DNA from 2 places in the Paenibacillus sp. CR_12 genome. Region 2 is predicted to be linked to the other one. Evidence: riboswitches for the same ligand, from Rfam matches in the RefSeq annotation. Region 2 holds a riboswitch; the other holds the start of a gene.
The links. A riboswitch is a leader RNA that binds a small molecule or an ion and turns the genes downstream of it on or off. The one in region 2 is predicted to bind cyclic di-AMP.

Region 1: linked by a shared signal. The riboswitch ahead of RB297_RS30860 (C40 family peptidase) and the one ahead of ehuB (ectoine/hydroxyectoine ABC transporter substrate-binding protein EhuB) in region 2 are both predicted to bind cyclic di-AMP.

Annotation. Positions count from the first base shown of each region.
Region 1 is NZ_JAVFHO010000016.1:14,753-19,341, forward strand. Features, by position in the region: gene RB297_RS30840 (hypothetical protein) at 1-258, shown strand, start outside; gene RB297_RS30845 (4a-hydroxytetrahydrobiopterin dehydratase) at 366-680, shown strand; gene RB297_RS30850 (c-type cytochrome) at 781-1,137, opposite strand; gene RB297_RS30855 (GNAT family N-acetyltransferase) at 1,299-1,799, opposite strand; gene RB297_RS30860 (C40 family peptidase) at 2,306-2,779, opposite strand; cyclic di-AMP (ydaO/yuaA leader) riboswitch at 2,784-2,919, opposite strand; gene RB297_RS30865 (hypothetical protein) at 3,266-4,093, opposite strand; gene RB297_RS30870 (M1 family metallopeptidase) at 4,105-4,589, opposite strand, start outside.
Region 2 is NZ_JAVFHO010000009.1:162,878-167,466, reverse strand. Features, by position in the region: gene RB297_RS26535 (SDR family NAD(P)-dependent oxidoreductase) at 165-908, shown strand; cyclic di-AMP (ydaO/yuaA leader) riboswitch at 1,277-1,423, shown strand; gene ehuB (ectoine/hydroxyectoine ABC transporter substrate-binding protein EhuB) at 1,778-2,632, shown strand; gene ehuC (ectoine/hydroxyectoine ABC transporter permease subunit EhuC) at 2,634-3,287, shown strand; gene ehuD (ectoine/hydroxyectoine ABC transporter permease subunit EhuD) at 3,291-3,953, shown strand; gene ehuA (ectoine/hydroxyectoine ABC transporter ATP-binding protein EhuA) at 3,966-4,589, shown strand, end outside.

The DNA.
Region 1 (4,589 bases), on a different contig from region 2:
CTCGCGGAATTGACCGAAGCCGTCGGGCGAATTTCCGACAGCTACGTTTTCTTTGAAATGGAAGCGGAGGATTGGGGCAATCTGGGCGAAGCCGAGCGGAATGAGGTTCATGAGGCGCTGGCGGAGGATTTGTTCTATGCGCTGGGCACGGAGCCGGTGATTAGCGTCGGCAGCGGCGTGGTCATGCATGACCAGAATAACCATCGAATACATATTTTGATCGGTGAAGAAGAGTTGGCCTTTGTGGCTCTTGTGTAATCACTCCAGTTATCAACGGAAACAGGGCAGAATAGAATAGATGACAGAAGCCCATACATGTGTCAGTCGGCTTTACGATAGGTTTTTTTCGGGGAGGAAGATAAAAGATGCTTTATACGCAGCAAGAAGTAGAGGCTCATCTGGAAAAGCTTGAGGGTTGGGAATTTGAACAAGGGAGATGGATCGTCAGGAAGTATACCTTCTCCTCCTTCATGAAGGGAATCGCTTTTGTTGATGAAGTGGCAGCTATTTCGGAAGCTTTCGGACATCACCCCTATATCACCATAGATTATAAAGTCGTTACGCTGCGTCTCACTTCCTGGGACGACGGCGGCATTACGGCTGTGGATATTAAGGAAGCGCAGCAGTTTAACGAGGCCTACGAGAAAAGCCGTTCCAAGGACGGCAAATCAGGACAATAGACGGGAGACGGATCCATCCGGTCATAGCTCCCCAATATGTAAAAACACGCTTGCGCCAGGAGGTTCTCCAGGTTCAAGCGTGTTTTGCGTATAAGCTGATTTATTTTTTCTCAGCAAGGTACAGCGCGATGTTTGCGATTTCGTCAGGCTTAAGTTGATCCTTAAAGGAAGGCATACCCTTACGGCCTTTGGTTACAACGTTGAAGATCGCGTCCGCATCCATGTGTCCGCCTACTTGATTCAAAGCCGGTCCAGCGCCGCCTTGAAGTTGGTCACCATGACAGCTGATGCAGCTTGCTTTCAGTGTGGCTTCGGCTGCGGCAGCATCCAGAGTCACTTCCGGCATAGTCGGCTTCTCTTCCTGAGCTACCTGTTCCTTGCCTGGGAGCGTAAACATCAGCGCAATAGCCAACGCACATGCGACGAAGAACAATCCGCTCATGATCCATTTTTGCATCGTCATATCGTCCCTTCTATGTATACTGCACTTTTGCACTTGTCTCCATTATAAACCAACATCCATAGACAGCATAGCCAGTTGTGACAAAAAAAGCAACTATACCGCGCGCCTTCATAAAAAGTACACAAAATTGTGCTTTTTCATATAGACAAAGATTACTATTCCTCATTTGCCGGAGGCTCATACACCATGCAGTGGAAAAGGGCGTTTCCCGTCGGTGTAAGGCGCTCGTACGTATCGGTGATATGAAAGCCCGCCTTTTCGTATGCACGGATCGCGCGCTCATTCCAGGTCATTACCTCCAGGTCGATCTCATCGGCAGGCCGCCTCCGCCTCGCTTCCCGGACAATCGTCTGCATAAACCGTTTACCCATTCCCCGCCCGCACCAATCAGGCCGCATGCCCAGCCCGATCCGCGTAACCTCATGCATCGGAAACAGCTGGGCAAATCCCCATAGCGTCTTCCGTTCATCCAAAATCGAAATGTACTGTTCCCGGCGGATGTCCGGATCCCCAAACTCGATCTCAAGCCCCTTCATCTGCTCCCAGGGAAGAAAACCGTAAATGTTATAGGGAGGAGGATAGGTCCAGGCGCATATTTCTTTCGCGTGCTCTTCACGCATGACCACCGTATGAAATGAAATCGGTGCTGCATCCATTGGCAAAGTCCCCCTGTCATAATTACAAATTAAATTATACCCCATTTCTCAAACATTCTAGCCGCATTCAAAAAGCCCGTCCAAGAGAAGTAGGTCTCCTTTGACGGGCAAACGGATATGTATGGGCAGGACGAGGATAAGACATCGAAGCTTAGGAGGATTCTCCGGTCGACTTTTCATACTGATCATTGCTCATGATGCGTTCGGCATCTACGTATCGCTGCTCGTAGTAGTCCTCAGAAAATAAAATCAATATTTTTCCATTAGGGTGTTTAATGAAGGGAGAGGAGGGTATATAAAGGGTAGAAGATGCAATGACTTGAGGAAGCGAAGAGAATTTGCATAATAATTTTCTTTTTTTCTCGAAAAGTGGGAACTTTTTCGTTGTCCCAAACGTTATAAAGGTATACACAGAGCAGACAAAAGAAAAAGCCGCTGGATGAGATCGGCACAATCTCATACGCCCAGGGCTTCTTGTAAAGGATAAATCAATGAAGTTCCAATAATTAATTGTAGTTCACAGCTACAGACTTGTACGTAGACTGACTCATGACTCGCTTAGCACCTACGTATCGATTGGCGTAATAGCTCTGGCTCAGCGGACTAATGATGACACCGCGCGAGGATGAGGAATGAGCGAATTTGCCGCCCCCAACATAAATACCCACATGAGATACACCTCTGCCGGATGTGTTGAAGAACACGAGATCGCCAGCTTTCAGCTTGCTCTTGGCTACGGCCGTACCGACTTTGTATTGAGCTCCAGACGTGCGCGGCAGGCTTAGACCAAGTTTCTTGTAGATATAGCTGGTGAATCCGGAGCAGTCAAAACCATTCGTTGTGGTTCCACCTGTTTTATAAGAGACACCAATGGCTGGTTTGATTGCAGTATTTAATTTGGAATCGGCGAAAGCGCTTCCGGTCCCTAATGTGAGTGCGAGGGCCAGGCCTAGAGAAATGGCCGTTAACTTCTTTTTCAAAACAAAAAGCTCCTTCCATTGCCTGCGAGGTTAGCTTAAGGGTTCGGTTGAAGGTCCCCTATGATCCCTCTCTTGCGAGATCAATTCACCCAAAACGGATCCCCCGCTTCCCAATCATGGGAATTCGGCTCCTTAAAATGTTGATGAACCCATTCATTGACGTCTGACGTTCCAACATGCTTAACGAAATTACATAGTTCCAGCAAAAAGTTACAGTAAAGATGACAAAGTTGTTACTAACATATTCGTTATTTTAGCAGAGTATTAACAATTTGGCAAATGAGGAAAGCTCATTTTTATACAAAAAAACCTGTCCCCATCATGCGGGATCAGGTTTTTTTGTAATTTGGCCATCGGAAAATGTAATATTGAGGAAAAATGAGCTTCTATTCTTTGTAAAATCAAGTCCGAGAGAGAAATGTGTCGCTTCCGATTACAGCATATTTACGAGCTTGTTTATCATATGATGGTAACGAAATGTAACGATTAGGCATGCTGCGAGGAAGAATCCCGCCACAAATGGTATTGGGCGGAAATTACCCAAATTTGGAAGAGTCCATTCAGAAAATAAGAGGCTTGCTGAATAATCAAGCCAATCAATCCCGCCCAGAAGAGCGATGCCGAGCTTAGGAGCAAAAGAATGACGCAGGCCGATCCGCCAACGGTAAGGGATAACAGCACAGCCGTGCCCAGTCGGCGGAAGAGCGCAAGAACGGAGCTGATCATGCCGGAATTGTCCGTACGGCCGAATTGCATATAGAGCAATAACAGGCGAATCAGATAGGCGTACAGAAACCATCCGGCTGCATGAGGCAGCGCATGAAGCAGCAGAACCGGCTCATGGATCCCGTTCAGCAGAATCGGAAGGATTTTGGGCAGAATCCAGTATCCGGGCACAAAGGTAAGAACAAGTTCGATCAGATAAAATACCGTAACGGGCTTCCATAGCTTCTGCATGCCGGTGAAGAAGAATAATCCGCGCTCGCCCTTGGCCTCCTGGTGGAGGTTATAGAAGATGCCTGCCCGAATGAGCGGGGTACATACCATCCGGATCAGGAGCAGAGCGGCCAGAAGCCAACCATAGGTATGGACCGTGCCGCTTAACGATAGACTCATCTCGCCCTCGTAGAAGAATAACAGGCGGCTAAGCTCGTTAGGGGCAGAATCCGGATACCGCATCAGCAGGGGGACGACTGCCGATTTTACAAGCCGGTACAGGCAATATCCCCACAGCATGCGGTACAAGAACAGCAGAATGGAGACGTATAATTGGTCTTTAACACTGATCCACCCTTGGCCTGCATAACTTTTCATGTGCTCCCCCCTCACCATGACAGGCTGCCGAACAACGTCTCCACAAGCTTGGTAATACTGAGATTCCAGCGTGTGACCACCTTCGGATCCATTCCTGCCTTCATATAGTTATTGATGTGTCTATTCTCCAGAACGATGGAGTATTTCGGATCAACCATGGCCCAGGCGAGCGGGGTGCTGTACTCCAGGGTGTACGTAACTTTTCCGTCCTTGCCGCTCCAGGTTCGCTCCACCGTTTTGCCGTCTTCAAAGGCGAACACGATAGGCACATCGGTTATATCTCCGTCCTTGCTCGTAATCTTGACCGTGGATTCATACCGCGGATGGTCTGACGTGCCTTTATTTTTGGTTTTGATCACATCGATGGCGACGTCGGCCATTTGGCTTCCATATACATATTGGTCAAAATACGATTGCCAGGAGGTTTTGCTTACTTGCTCGACGACTTTCTGAAAATCAGACGTGGTTGGGTGCTTGAAACGGTATTTCTGGGCAT
Region 2 (4,589 bases):
GAATAGGGTTATTGCTTTGCGACTATTTTTAGCGAACATTCTTTTTCGATAGTTGCTGGTCATTCATTAGGAAACGGGGTATTGGAATATCATGGTCGGTATTTGCCCATTCTACATGAATGGATAGCCGGTTGATGAATTTACAACATAGGAGTGATCAACGCATGAAATTTGATTCCAAGGTTGTCATCGTGACGGGGGGCGCCAGCGGGATTGGCGAAGCGGCAGTCAGACTTTTTGCAAAAGAGGGGGCCAAGGTCGTTATCGCGGATTATTCCGACCAGGGCCAAGCGGTTTCCGACGAATTGAGAGGAGCCGGCTTTGAAGCGCTGTTCGTCAAAACGGATGTAACCCAAGAGCAGGAAGTCGCGAATATGGTGAATCAGACGGTGCAGCATTTTGGCCATGTCGATGTATTGTTTGCCAATGCAGGCATAGCCCATGATGCTCCTGCCGATCAGTTAACGATGGATAACTGGCAGAGAACGATTGATATTAATCTGACAGGGGTCTTCCTGTGCGATAAATATGTTATTCAGCAAATGCTGTCCCAAGGAACCGGAGGGGCAATCGTAAACTGCGGCTCGATCCATAGCCATGTCGGAAAAGCAGGGGTAACCGCCTATGCTTCGGCTAAGGGAGGCGTCAAGCTGTTAACCCAGTCGCTCAGCGCAGACTATGCCTCCAAAGGAATCCGAATCAATGCCGTGTGTCCGGGATATATCGATACGCCGCTGATCAAGGGAAGAACGGAAGCGATCACGCAGCACCTGGTCGGCCTTCATCCGATGGGCCGTTTGGGACAGCCGGAAAAAGTGGCCAAAGCCGTGTTGTTCCTCGCCAGTGAAGATGCCTCCTTCATTACGGGCACGAGCCTGCTGGTGGATGGCGGCTATACCGCGGTATGATGAGAAAAGCCCTGATGCTAAGCATCGGGGCTTTTTTTCAAGTCATTCCAGGCGTTGTTATCAGACTTATTATGGAGTGTTTCAAAATTTTTTTTCGGTCCCGTATTTCATACGGGCAGACTTCCTGATCCGGGGCTCATTCATGGCATAAAACATATATGGCATGAACGATTTCCGCAAGACCCGTCAAATGCCTGCTATATAGCGGAAAATGGAGCATGGATTCCATGACCAATCCGGTGTATGGACAGCCTTAAATAAGGTGTTCGAAAGGCCCGATATTTTCGTTGCAAAAACGGTGTTTTTTACTTCTGAATTTCCAGAAAAAGCGGTTAAAGGGGTTTGACTTTTCCTGAGCTTCCCTTTATCATGAACACACGCTTAGTTTCCGGCATACATATTCCGGAAAGCGGGGGAACCAGTTTCACCAGGGGCGAGTCACTTGGAATTCACGAGTGTAGGGTACCATCTTACCCGAGTCCGTCAGCTAACCTCGTCAGCAGTGGATGGGTCTTGCATACATAATGGATGTTCATACAAAAGGCCCTTTATTCTCTATAGGGGCCTTTTCTCTATTTTTTGACCCCCTGCTGGCGGAGCTATGTCTAGATCCCCTGTTTGGTGGTCTTTTTGCATTCAATTACAGAGGAGGGGCAACGTCTGCAAATGTGGAATGAAATGAATCGATCAGACGGCATTGGGTCAAAGCGCGCAAGGAAGCGGATGAATCATCTTCCCTGAAGCCTCGTCCCATGCAAGGGTATCTGAACGTCTATATATCCAAGTTAACACATGTGCTAACACGGATAATTTCGTCATGCCGTTTTTTTAAGAAAGTGAAAAGTTATTACGAAAGGTTGTGGAAGGTTTTGAAGAAAGTGGTTGTGCTGGTGTTGTCCGTGATGATGGTGGTATTGCTCGCGGCTTGCGGCGACAAAGGAAGTACGCTGGATCGAGCCATTGAGCAGGGATATATCACCGTAGGGTTTGCGAACGAGAAGCCGTATGCCTACAAAGAAGCCAATGGGGAGCTCACGGGCGAGGCGGTTGAGATTGCCCGCGTTATTCTGGAGCGTCTTGGCATCAAGGAGATGAGAGGGGAGTTAACGGAATTCGGTTCGCTGGTCGCCGGATTGCAGGCCGATCGGTTTGATCTGATCACGGCAGGCATGTTCATTAATCCGGACCGCTGCTCTGCCGTCCTGTTCGCGAATCCGGAGTACAGCATCGGGGAAGCCCTTGCGGTAAAGCAAGGGAATCCGATGGATCTCGGAAGCTATGAGGACATTGCCAAGAATGAGCAGGCCAAGGTGGCCGTCATGACCGGCGCGGTCGAAATCGGCTACATGGAGAAATCGGGCATTCCTGCGGACCGGATCGTACAGGTCCCTGACCAGGCTTCGGCGATCAGCGCCCTCCAGGCCGATCGGGTGCAGGCGATTACCATGACGGGGCCGTCCCTGCAGGCGATGCTGGATTCAGCCAGCGACGACAGCATCGAACGCGTGGCTGATTTCGAGCAGCCGGTCATCGACGGCGAAAGCGTTCGCGGTTACGGGGCTACGGCTTTCCGCCAAGCGGATACCGAGTTCCAGGAGGCTTATAATGCAGAGCTTGAAAAGATGAAGGAGTCGGGCGAGCTGCTGGAAATTTTGCAAGAGTTCGGGTTCACGGAAGAAGAGCTCCCGGGTGAGATGACGGCCGCTGCGCTCTGCGGGGAATAGCATGCCGAATTCTTGGATCGATTTTCTTCCGACGCTGCTCAAAGGAGCAGAGATCACGATTATCGTCGCGTTCTTTTCAGCCATCCTGGCTATCGTGATGTCCTTTGCAGCCGGGTTGTGCCGGCTGTCGAAGCTGTGGATCGTCCGCACGGCGACCGCCGTGTACGTCGAAGTCTTTCGGGGAACCTCCTTGCTGGTGCAGCTCTTCTGGTTGTATTTTGCCCTTCCGTTCATCGGCATCGAGCTTCCGAAAATGCTGGCGGCGATCCTCGCGATCGGACTTAACTTCGGCGCATACGGCTCCGAGATTGTTCGCAGCGCGGTGCTGGCCGTTCCGAAAGGACAGTGGGAAGCTGCCGTGGCGCTTAACATGAAGCCTTGGCAGAGGCTGTGGAACGTTATACTACCCCAAGCGTCCCTGCGAATGCTTCCCCCGTTCGGGAATCAACTTGTGGAACTCATCAAATCCACTTCGCTCGTTTATTTCATCACGATGGCGGATTTGACGTATCAGGCGATGGTGCTCCGCAACAATTACATCTCTTGGACCACCGAGATTCTGGTGCTGCTGCTCCTCATGTATTTTGTCATCGCCACGCTCGTCTCGATGGCGGTTCGACTGCTGGAGCGCAAACTGACCGCGGGGAGGCTGTAGCGGATGTGGGATTGGAAATATGTGTTTGAAATACTGCCGCAGCTTCTGAGCGCATTAAAAATGACGGTATGGGTCACGCTCTGTGCTTTTGTGGTGGCATTGATTATCGGACTGCTGCTTGCCTTTGCCGCGCGGAGTACATTTAAGCCCTTGTCGCTCATCACCAAAGGAATCATAGAATTTATTCGCAATACCCCCTTGCTGGTACAGGTGTTCTTCCTGTATTACAGCTTGCCGCTGCTGACGGGCATTTCGATTCCGGCCTTCTATGCGGGGGTCATCGGCCTGGGGCTGCATTACAGCACGTATCTGTCGGAGGTGTACCGTTCCGGCATTGAAGGGGTGCCGAAAGGACAGTGGGAAGCCGCAACCGCACTGAACTACACGAAATCCCAGACCTGGCGGAGCATTATACTGCCGCAAGCGGTGCCGCCGATCATCCCGGTGCTGGGCAATTATTTGATTGTCATGTTTAAGGAAACGCCGATTCTATGCGCCATAACGCTGGTTGAGATGATGCTGACGGCCAAAAATATCGTGTCGCAATCATTTCGCGCTTTCGAACCGTACACGCTGGTCGGGATTCTGTTCCTGATCATCAGTTATATTGCGTCTTTGCTGGTGCAAAGGCTGGAGAAGCGTTTGAATCTGCAGCGTGGAAAATAAGGAGGGAGTCTATTGAATGCCGTTGTAATCGATGAGCAGGCCGAAGAGGCGAAGAAGCCGCAGCGGGAAAGAAATCCCGTTACGGGCTCACAGCCGATCGTGAAATATGCGGGCGTGACCAAGTCGTATGGCGACCTGCAGGTGCTGAAGGGCATCGATCTGGAGATGAAGCCGGGAGAAAAGGTGGCCGTGATCGGACCGAGCGGATCTGGCAAAACGACGATGGGCCGAATGCTGATGACGCTGGAGGAGCCGACCGAGGGGACCATCGAGGTCGATGGCGAGCTGCTCTGGCATATGGAGGAGAAGGGCAGGCTGGTCCGGGCAAACGAGAAGCATCTGCATCGGATGCGGTGCAACGTCGGCATGGTCTTCCAGCACTTCAATCTGTTCCCGCATATGAATGTGCTTCGCAACGTGACGGAAGCCCCGCGCAAGGTGCTGGGGTTGTCCAAGGAGGAAGCGGAGGAGCGGGCCGTCTCGATGCTGGGCAAGGTCGGTTTGTCCGATAAGCTGAAGATGCACCCGTCCAATTTGTCGGGAGGCCAGAAGCAGCGCGTCGCCATCGCCAGAGCGCTGGTCATGCGGCCGAAGGTGATGGTGTTTGACGAAGTAACCTCGGCGCTGGATCCCGAG